DNA from 2 places in the Paraherbaspirillum soli genome. Region 1 is predicted to be linked to the other one. Evidence: predicted binding sites of a transcription regulator. Region 1 holds the regulator's gene; the other holds the start of a gene.
The links. Region 1 encodes sigma-54, which starts transcription at its own class of promoters, with help from an activator protein. Its sites were predicted from a motif close to TGGCANGNAANCTGCTTT; they were not measured.

Region 2: a site for sigma-54 is predicted at 2,933-2,950, ahead of ACFPM8_RS13655 (TorF family putative porin). Genes of this name have one in related genera too.

What each region holds. Positions count from the first base shown of each region.
Region 1 is NZ_JBHSMT010000008.1:156,839-162,183, reverse strand. It holds gene ACFPM8_RS03325 (DUF4197 domain-containing protein) at 1-496, shown strand, start outside; gene hpf (ribosome hibernation-promoting factor, HPF/YfiA family) at 654-1,007, opposite strand; gene ACFPM8_RS03315 (RNA polymerase factor sigma-54) at 1,156-2,625, opposite strand; gene lptB (LPS export ABC transporter ATP-binding protein) at 2,634-3,380, opposite strand; gene lptA (lipopolysaccharide transport periplasmic protein LptA) at 3,377-3,925, opposite strand; gene lptC (LPS export ABC transporter periplasmic protein LptC) at 3,980-4,573, opposite strand; gene ACFPM8_RS03295 (KdsC family phosphatase) at 4,570-5,166, opposite strand; gene ACFPM8_RS03290 (KpsF/GutQ family sugar-phosphate isomerase) at 5,166-5,345, opposite strand, start outside.
Region 2 is NZ_JBHSMT010000025.1:69,852-75,196, reverse strand. It holds gene ACFPM8_RS13670 (efflux transporter outer membrane subunit) at 1-1,209, shown strand, start outside; gene ACFPM8_RS13665 (lysozyme inhibitor LprI family protein) at 1,222-1,626, opposite strand; gene ACFPM8_RS13660 (DJ-1/PfpI family protein) at 1,957-2,733, shown strand; gene ACFPM8_RS13655 (TorF family putative porin) at 3,011-3,778, shown strand; gene ACFPM8_RS13650 (P-II family nitrogen regulator) at 3,825-4,163, shown strand; gene ACFPM8_RS13645 (ammonium transporter) at 4,177-5,345, shown strand, end outside.

The sequences.
Region 1 (5,345 bases):
AATCGGTTTGCCGAGAATACTCGAACAAGCGATGCCCATATTACGAATGACAGGTAAAGGGCAGCAATTGGATGAGCTGGTGGTGTCGATGAATCATGCTGCCGAGTCTGCCGTGCCATTAGCCAAACCGCTGCTGCTGAACGCAGTGAAGTCAATGTCGATAAGCGACGCGAAAAATATTCTGACCGGCGGCGATACTTCCGTGACCAATTTTTTCAAGCAAAAGACGTCAAGCCAGTTGGGTGAAAAGTTTTTGCCAATGGTGAAGAAGATTACCGATCGTAACGGTCTGTCGGCGCAATATAACGCTACCATGGAGCAAGTCAGCAAAACCGGCCTGGTTCCAGTGCAGCAAGCGACTGTCGAAGGCTATGTCACGCAACGTGCGCTGGACGGCTTGTACACCATGATTGGTGAAGAAGAGAAAGCAATTCGCAACGATCCGATCGGTGCGGGAAGTGCGATTATCAGCAAAGTGTTTGGCGTACTTAAATAAATTGCTGAATGATAGTTTGAGACGCTGATCAGCGAGCATCAAGGCCGAGGTGGCCCGGGTTCCAAAATAACAAAGGGCGCATTGACTGCGCCCTTGTTCATTTATAGGCTAGAACCGGTTCCAGTTCATATGCCTATAGGTTCATTTGACGGCCGGATCAGGTCACGGCGGCGGGAATCTCTTCCGGGAAATGCTTGATTGCATCGTGTTGGTGATCCTGGATCTTGTCCTTGTATTTCTTCACCTGGCGATCGAGCTTGTCGATCAGCCCATCGATGGCAGCATAAAGATCTTGGGCAATATGTTCTGCATGCAGGTCTTTTCCTTTTACGCGCAGATTGATTTCCGCTTTTTGGCGCTTTTCTTTTTCAGTGATTTTGTCGACGGTCAGAATGACGCTGATATCGATGACATGGTCGAAGTGGCGTTTGATGCGCTCCATTTTGCTTTGTACATATTCGCGAATGGCAGGGGTTAATTCGAGGTGATGCCCACTGATTGTGAAGTTCATACAGCGCTCCTATCAAGGATGTTGCTGGAGGTCCGGATCCGATATGAGCTTAATCTTTAGCTGACCAATCTTTTGGGGGAGATCAATCTTATAAGATGCGCTCTGTCCGAACGCAGCAACGGGGTCCAACAGTCAAACAAAAAGAGAACTACAAGGCCTTGCGTAAATTTACTGGCGGGATTTTTAACGCTTCGCGATATTTTGCGACGGTCCGGCGAGCTACCACCATCCCTTGTTCCGCGAGCATTTCGGCAATCTTGCTATCAGAGAAAGGATTTTTTGAATCTTCAGCTCCTATCAATTGCTTAATGAGCGCCCGTATCGCTGTTGAGGAGGCCTCTCCACCTGCCTCAGTAGCGACGTGGCTACCGAAGAAATACTTGAGTTCGAACATCCCGTGGGGTGTCAGCATGTATTTCTGAGTGGTTACACGAGAAATAGTACTCTCGTGTAAACCTAGTGTATCAGCTATTTCACGCAACACAAGCGGCCTCATGGCGACCGCGCCATGTGAAAAGAAATTCCGCTGGCGTTCTACGATGGCCTGCGCGACCCGCAAGATCGTGTCGAAACGCTGCCGCATATTCTTGATCAGCCACTTGGCTTCCTGCAGCTGCGAAGTCAGCGATCCTTCGCCTTTGCTTTGTTTCAGGATATTGGCGTACAGCGCGTTGACGCGCAGTCTTGGCATCACGTCATTATTCAACATCACTTGCCAGCCGCCTTTTGTGCGCCTGACAATCACATCCGGCACCACATAATCAGAAGCGTTGGCTGCAAACGGAGCACCTGGATGCGGATTGCATTGTTTGATGACCGCCTGCGCCTCGCGCAAATCCTCGTCGTCGCAGTCGAGCGCTTTCTTGATTTTATTGAAGTCGCGCTGGGCGAAAAGCGTCAGATGTTCTTGCACAATGATCAGCGCCAGGCGCCGGGTTACAAGCGGCACTTTGGCAAAACGTCTGATTTGCAGCGTCAGGCATTCTGCGGCGCTGCGGGCGCCTACCCCGGCCGGATCGAAGCTTTGGACCATCTTCAATGCCATCGATAGCTCTTCGATTTCAATCCCTAGCTCGGACGGCAAGCGCGCATGGATTTCTTCCAGCGGTTCTTCCAGATAGCCGTTATCGTCAAGCGCATCGATGATCAGTTCGACCAGCGCGCGGTCTCGCAGGTCATGCAGCGTTTCCCGCATTTGCTGCTGCAAGTGTTCTCGCAGTGTTGTTTCCTGCGCCTCCAGTTGAGGCCGCGAGTCTTCGTCGTCCGGTGTTTTTGAGCTGTGCGCGACGTCGTCAAAACTCCACTCGGTGTCGCCATTTTCCGCCGCCGCCGGCGCATCGACGGGAGCCTCGCTTTCGCTCGGCGAGCTGCTTACTTCGCTGTCGCCGGTCGGCGCATCCATGGTCGATTGGGTGCCGCTAATGGCGCCATCCGCCAGCAGCCGCACCGAGTTGTCGAGCGGGTCGTCGAGGCGCTCCAGCAACGGATTGTCCGACAGGATTTGTTCCAGCTCCTGATGCAGTTCGAGCGTCGACAGTTGCAGCAGTCTGATCGACTGTTGCAACTGAGGCGTCAGCGCCAGATGCTGGGAGGTGCGGAGTTGGAGAGATTGTTTCATCTGTGCCGTTACATGCGGAAGTGTTCACCCAAATAAACGCGGCGTACCGACTCGTCGGCGATGATGTCATCCGGACTGCCGCTAGCCAGCACGCTGCCCTGGTTGATGATGTAGGCGCGATCGCAAATGCCCAGTGTTTCGCGCACATTGTGATCGGTGATCAGGACGCCGATGCCGCGCTCTTTCAGGAAGCGCACGATGCGCTGGATTTCGATGACGGCGATCGGGTCGATGCCGGCAAAAGGTTCGTCCAGCAACACGAAGCGCGGATTGGTTGCCAGTGCCCGGGCAATTTCAACTCGCCGTCGTTCACCGCCCGAGAGCGACAGTGCCGGACTCTCGCGCAGTTTTTCAATCTGCAGTTCGTGCAGCAATTTTTGCAACTGGGCCTCGATCTCGTCCTTGCTCAGCGCTTTGCCATTCGGCCGCTGCAATTCAAGCACGGCGCGGATGTTGTCTTCCACCGTCAGCTTGCGAAATACCGATGCCTCTTGCGGCAAATAAGACAGCCCTAGCACGGCCCGGCGATGAATCGGCAGTCGCGAAATGTCGACGCCGTCCAGATCGATCTCGCCGCCGTCCGAAGGGACCAATCCGACGATCATGTAAAACGAAGTGGTTTTGCCGGCGCCGTTAGGACCCAGCAGGCCAACCACTTCACCGCACTTCACTTCGAGCGAGACGTCGTGCACCACCTGGCGCGCACCGTAACTTTTTTGCAGGCCTTTGACGATCAGGGTGCTGGCAGCTGTCATTGGGTCGCCTTGTCGCGTGGCTGGATGATGACCTTGATGCGTCCGGCGCCGGGCTGGCTGGTGCCGTTGACCGTATTGTTGACCGAATAGTATTCGGCCCGGCTGTCATAGGAAATGAATTCGCCGTTGACTTCATCGGTCGGCTTGACGCCTTCAAGACGCCGCATTTGGGCTTTTGAATACAGTTTGACGATTTCTGTCTTGCCATCGTATTCGATCCGTTCGGCGTGGCCGTCGATCCACAAATCGGGACCGCCGTCGCGCTTCTGGCGGAAGGTCGCCAGGCCGCCCGGTTTTGCATACAGGGTCGCAAACTCATAGCCGGATGGGTCGGTGGTCAGCACCACGCGGTCGGCTTTCATCAGCAGCGTGCCGCGTGTCATGACCACGTTGCCGGTAAAGATCTTGACCTGCTTGACGTCGTCGTAAGTCAATTGGTCGGCGTCGACATTGGCAGGCTTTTCGGAGTCCGCCTTTTCCGCATGTGCGACCGGCATTGCCGTTAGCTGCAGTGCGAGTAAGGACAGAAAAAATATTCGTTTCATGTTGAATCCTGGGTGAAGAATAGGGCCGCGTTGCATCTGACGAAGTCCGATCGGTTAATGCGGCGCTGGGTGAAATACGCCTCGCACCTTGCTCGACAACTTCAATTCGCGCGTGGCGTTGTTGAAGTGCATGCCGGTGCCATTCAATATCGATTGCCCCAGCGTGATCTCGACCGGCTTGTCGGTCTGTATCACGTCATCGTCAGGCAGCAGCAACAAGTATTCGGACTTCAGGTGAAAATTGTCAGCCAGCGGTGTGCGCGGGCGATCCGCATTGACGTCGCCGTACAAGTGCACCTTGCTGTTGTTGTCCTCGATCTTGGCGCGCTCGGCGCGCAGATTCATTGGCGGCTTGGTTTTGTCCAGGCTGTGGATCAGCGGCTTTTGAACGTCAAATGAATCGTCTGCCGGATTGTGCGTGAGGAGGTCGCCCGAGATGTTGTAGCGCGCCTGGCCGCTCAATGACATCTGCACATAGTTGAATTTCTCGACGTAATAATCAGGCTCGGTCCGCGTCTGATGCGGCAGCATGTCTTCGGTATCCTTGCGCATCACTTGCACCAGCCAGAAACTGCCGAGCGCCAGCAAGGTAACCAGCACCAGCAGCAGAATGAAGCGAAAGCGATAAGCGGAACGGAGGTTCTTCATGCCGGATTTTTATTCAGCGGATTGGTGCGCAGATAAGTGGCCAGCGTGGCGTCATAGGTATGTTGCGCACGCATGATCAAATCGCACACCTCGCGCGCCGCACCATGGCCGCCGCTGGCCTGGGTCACATAGTGGACGCGGGATTTGACGTCGCTATGGCCGTTGGGGACGCTGACGGCAAATCCTGCGCATGACAGGATAGGCAAGTCGATCACGTCGTCGCCGATGAATCCGCAGGCATCTTCGCTTAATCCGAGTTGTGCCATTAACTTTACAAATGCAGCGTATTTGTCGTGCACGCCTTGCTGCACATGCGCAATGCCGAGATCGCCGGCGCGGCGGCTGACAATGCCGGACTGGCGCGCGCTGATGATCGCGGTGGCGACGCCCGATTGCTGCAATTGCTTGATGCCGTGACCATCCAGCGCGTTAAAGCGCTTGAGCTGTTCGCCATCGGCGCCATACAGCAGGCCGCCGTCGGTCAGCACGCCATCGACGTCAAAGATCATCAGGCGCACCCGTGCCGCGCGTGCCAGCACGTCTGCGCTCGGCGTCCCGCTATCGGTGGCAATGATCGAAGTGGCGGCCGACATCAGATAACCTTGGCGCGGGTCAGATCATGGATGTGCAGGGCGCCGACCAGCTTGCCTTCGGCATCCGCCACCAGCAATTGATTGATGCGGTATTGCTCCATCATGTGCACCGCATCGACCGCCAGTTGATCGGGACCGATGGTGCGTGGATTGGCATGCATCACATCGGCAATCGTGAC
Region 2 (5,345 bases), on a different contig from region 1:
CAATTGAATCAATTGATCGAACTGGCGCTGGCCCGCAATAACGATCTGGCGGCGGCTGCGCTCCTGGTCCGGCGCGCCCGGTTGCAAGCCGGACTGGCGGTCATCAACCCTACGCTCGCGCTCGATTTAACTACCGCCAACAGCCGCAACTTGCGTGGCGCGCCGAACACCGTTCGCAGCCAGTCGCTCAGCGCTGCTGTCCGCTACAAACTGGATCCGTGGGGCAAGCTGGCCAGCCAGCGCGACGCTGCCGAATGGGAAGCATTGGCCAGCGCCGAGGATCGCGCCAGCGCCGCACTGGCCCTGATCGGCACCACCGCCAATTTGTATTGGAAGATCGGCAACCTGCAACAACGCACCGCCGTCAGCGAACAGAGCATCGCCTATGCTGGCCAGGTCCTGCAATTGGTCCGGCTGCAACGCGATGCCGGAGCGGTATCGTCGCTAGAGGTGCTGGAGGCGGAGCGCTCGCTGGCATCGCAGCAGGCGAGCCATACCCAGCTGCTGCAACAATTGACGGAGACGCGTGCCGCGCTGGCGATCCTGTTCGACAGTCCGCCGCAAACGCGCTATCCCGAGCTGCACACGCTATCTGTCGAGTCTTTGCCAACCATCGACGCCGGTCTGCCGTCGCAGTTGCTCAGCCGCCGGCCCGACCTGCATGCGGCCGAACTGCGGCTGCGCAAGATGCTGGCCGACGTCGACGCCACCCGTGCCAGCTACTATCCCGCATTGACCCTGACCGGATCGCTGGGCAGCGCCAGCACGGCGCTGCTGAACCTGCTGCAAAATCCGGTGGCGACGGTGGGAGTCGGTTTGAGCTTCCCGTTTTTGCAATGGAATCAAATGCGCTTGAGCGTCGAAGTATCCCGGCTCGACTATGAAAAGGCGGTAATCGACTTTCGCCAAACCTTTTACAAAGCGCTGAGCGAGGTTGAAATCGCCTTGTCGGCGCGCAGCCAGTTCCAGGTTCAGGCGGGCAAGCTGGCACAGTCGCTGGCTGCGGCAAGCAAGATCGAAGGTCTGTATCAAGAACGCTATCGCGCGGGCGCAGTGCCGCTCAGGGCCTGGCTCGACGCGCAAGAGGCGCAACGCGCCGCCGAGATCGCGCTGGCCGACAACAATTTAAATCTGCTGAACAGCCAGGTCGCGCTATACCAAGCCTTGGGTGGCGACGCCGCCGTCCGGGAGCGGACGGCGCAGCCTTGAGCGGGAGTTTGCTTACTTCAGCGGAAGATCGGAGATGGCATCCCTGAGCTGGGCGGCGCGTCTGGAGTTCAGTTCAAATACGCAAGCCAAGCGCCCTATCTCTAGCGCATTGCCAATTGCACCGCCGCCGAGCGATACGTCGAACGCGCAGTGGGCGTCACGGTAACGCCCAAATTCTTTGTTCGAGGTTTCAAATTTTGCTTTGGCGAGATTGACGTACTTAGTGTCCTCATCCCATTTGGCAAGCGTCCTGCGTACCTTGTTTTCAGCCTTGCTTAACTCGGCAGCGCTGGCGTTGGCTTTTTTTGCGAGGCATTCGCGCATGCCTGCCTGTGAATATGCGCTGCATTCTTCGCGTGCAGCCCGTTCGCTTTGCACCGTCCCTGCCCAGGCATTGCAGCTCGTGATTGCTGCCACTAGCAGGCAAGACAAATACTTGGTTATTGCGTGCATATAGCGGCCTGTCCTTTCTGCACTTCATTGAAACGGATGTGGTTAGCATGGCAATATTTTCGGCGCTGTCTATGAGAAATTTCTTGGGTGTGTGCGGTTCTTTAGATTCTGTTGAGAATGTTTGGGAGTTCGACGTCGTCCTGAAAAAATGAACGCGGCCGGAGGCTTCGGCGTGGCCGTTGTAGTGCCTTCCGGTGTTTCCGTCTGTTGGCTGGGTAGAAGTGTGATTAAATTATTAATTTTTTGAGAGGGCTATACATGGATAGGCGGCAATTTACAGCTTCACTAGCAGGCATGCTGGCTGCGACCGGCGCCATCGGCGCGTTACCGGCTCGGGCCGGCAATCAGGCGGATCCCGGCTACGGCCCGGGGTTGCCGTCTTCAAAGCGTCTGAAAATGGCTTTTGTGTTGTATCCCGACATGACCTTGCTGGATTTGATCGGTCCTCAGCAAACCTTGAATTTTCTGCCCAATGTCGAATCGCACCTGGTGTATGTGGACAAGCGCACCATCGTCACGGACAGCGGCGTGCATATTGTGCCGACCACGACTTATTCGGCCTGCCCGGACGATCTGGATGTGCTGCTGGTGCCCGGCGCCGGCAAGGGGACTATCGGTGCGCTGCAGGATCCGGCACTGATGGCATTCGTGGCCGAGCGCGGGAAAACGGCGCGTTATGTGACGAGCGTCTGCACCGGTTCGCTGATTCTCGGCGCCGCCGGTCTGTTGAACGGGTATCGCGCTAGCTCGCATTGGCTGGTGCGCGACTTGCTGCCGGTATTCGGCGCGACCGCCGTCAATCAACGAGTGGTCCATGACCGTAACCGGGTGACCGGCGGCGGCGTCACCGCGGGCATCGATTTCGGCTTGGCATTGGCAGCCATCTTGCGCGGCGAACAGACGGCAAAAATGGCGCAACTGGCGCTAGAGTACGACCCGGCGCCGCCGTTTGACGCCGGCAGCCCCGAGAAGGCCGGTGAGGAACTGGTTAACTTGGTGCGCAAGAAGGCGGTTTTTGCGCAAGAGCTGCACGATATCTATGGCAACGGCAAGTTGCCGACTTCTCGCTAACTCCGCTCCGACCGCAAGTGCCGATGGTGTGCTCGGGACCCCGCTGTCATCTCAATTGGGTTGCGCCATTGCACCGCAATGGCGCGCTATCTTTATGTCCGCACCGTTCTGGTGCGGTGCAGCATCAATATCCCTGTTGCAGCGCACTGTAAAAATTAACAGAGTGTAAAAAACAGCCTGTACAAGGTTAAATGCCGCTTGGCATGGGTTCTGCTATGGAGTGGTTGAACACGACGGATTTTTCGGTTTTTGCTTCCCCCATCCAACAGGAACTCTCATGAAAAAGCTGGTTCTAGCCGCCGCAATAGCAGCAACTTTCACCGCTGGTTTGGCCCATGCCGAAGAGGCCAAGCCCGCCAACGAAATCAGTTACAACATCGGAGTGGTCAACGATTATCGCTACCGGGGCATTTCGCAAACGCGGTTCGACCCGGCACTGCAAGGCGGCGCGGATTACACCAACAATCCGACCGGTCTTTACGCGGGTACCTGGCTGTCCAACATCAAGTGGATCAAGGATACGGTCGATAGCGCCGGCCTGGATGGCAAAGGCCCGCTGGAGTGGGATATCTATGGCGGCAAGCGCGGCGATTTGCCGGGCGGCTTTACCTATGATGTGGGTGGCCTGTATTACTACTACCCACGCAACAATCTCAGCCTGGTCGCCAGGAACGCCAATACCTTCGAGCTGTACGGCCAGATCGGTTACGGCCCGGCCTATTTCAAATATTCCCACGCAATGACCAATCTGTTCGGCACCGCCAACAGCAAGAACAGCGCTTATTACGACCTGGGCGCCAACATCGATGTCGGCGCCGGGGTGACGCTGGGTTTGCATGCGGGCCATCAGCGCGTCGAAAACCTGAGTTTCGCCAGCTATAACGACTGGAAAGTCGGCGTCACCAAGACCTTTGAGCAAATCGGCGGCGTGACGCTCGGCGCGGCGTGGGTCGGCACCGACGCCAAGAGCGGCGCTTATGTCGCTCCGGATGGCAAGAATCTGGGTAAAAACGGGGTGGTGTTTTCTCTTGCGAAAACTTTCTGATCAGATATGACCCGCGAATTGCAATGAAAACAATTAAGGAGCCAGCATGAAACTGATTACAGCGATCATCAAACCGTTCAAGCTCGACGAGGTGCGCGAAGCCTTGTCGGAAATTGGCGTGCAAGGCATCACCGTGACCGAAGTCAAGGGCTTCGGCCGCCAGAAGGGCCATACCGAGCTGTATCGCGGGGCCGAATATGTGGTCGATTTCCTGCCGAAGACCAAGATCGAAGCGGCGGTGGACGATGCAATCCTGGAGCGGGCGGTTGAGGCGATTGAAACCGCCGCCCGCACCGGCAAAATCGGCGACGGCAAGATCTTTGTCTTTGAGTTGCAGGAAGTGATACGGATTCGTACCGGTGAAACCGGCAAAGATGCCATCTAAGGGGGAGGGTTATATGAACATTAAAAAAATATTCGCCACGCTGTTGGCAGGGGGCACGCTGGCGCTCGCGTTGGGCTTGGCGTTACCGGCGGCGGCTGATGAGGCTGCGCCGGCGGCTAGTGCCGCCGTTGCATCGAATGCGGCATCGGCGAAGGCAGAGGCAACGCCAGCTGCGGCACCGGCAGAGCCGGCTGCCGTGGCGGCACCGGTTGCTGCTCCAGCCGCGGCACCCGCAGCACCGGTGCCGAACAAGGGCGACACCGCCTGGTTATTGATTTCCACTGCCTTCGTGATTCTGATGACCTTGCCCGGCCTCGGCCTGTTTTACGGCGGGCTGGTGCGCAGCAAGAACATGCTGTCGGTGCTGATGCAATGTTTCACCATCTTTTCGCTGGTGCTGGTGCTGTGGGTCATTTACGGCTACAGCATTGCGTTCACTGAGGGCAATGCGTTTTTCGGCGACTTCAGCCGCTTGTTCCTGCGCGGCATGACCCCGGATTCGGTGGCCGCGACGTTCAGCAAGGGCGTGGTGGTGCCGGAGTATGCCTATGTCGTGTTCCAGGGAGCGTTTGCGGCAATTACCTGCGCCTTGATCATCGGCGCCTTCGCCGAGCGCGCCAAGTTCTCCGCGATTTTGGTGTTCGTCGTGCTGTGGTTCACCTTTGCCTATCTGCCGATCGCGCACATGGTCTGGTACTGGCCTGGTCCGGATGGCTTCACCAGCGCTGCAGCTGCAGAGAAACTGACTGCCACCGGCGGCTGGCTGTTCCAGAAAGGCGCGTTGGATTTTGCCGGCGGCACCGTGGTGCATATCAATGCCGCTATCGCCGGCCTGGTGGGTTCTTATGTGATCGGCAAGCGGGTCGGGTTCGGCAAGGAAGCTTTCAAGCCGCATAGCCTGACCTTGACCATGGTCGGCGCTTCGCTGCTGTGGTTTGGCTGGTTCGGCTTCAACGCCGGCTCTGCGCTGGAAGCAAACGGCAGCGCTGCGCTGGCCTTTATCAATACCCTGCTGGCAACTGCCGCTGCGGTCCTGAGCTGGAGCCTGGGCGAGTGGATCGGCAAGGGCAAGCCTTCGATGCTGGGCGGCGCTTCAGGAGCGGTGGCCGGTCTGGTGGCGATTACGCCGGCGGCCGGTTTTGTCGGCCCGATGGGGGCGCTGGCAATGGGCTTGATCGCTGG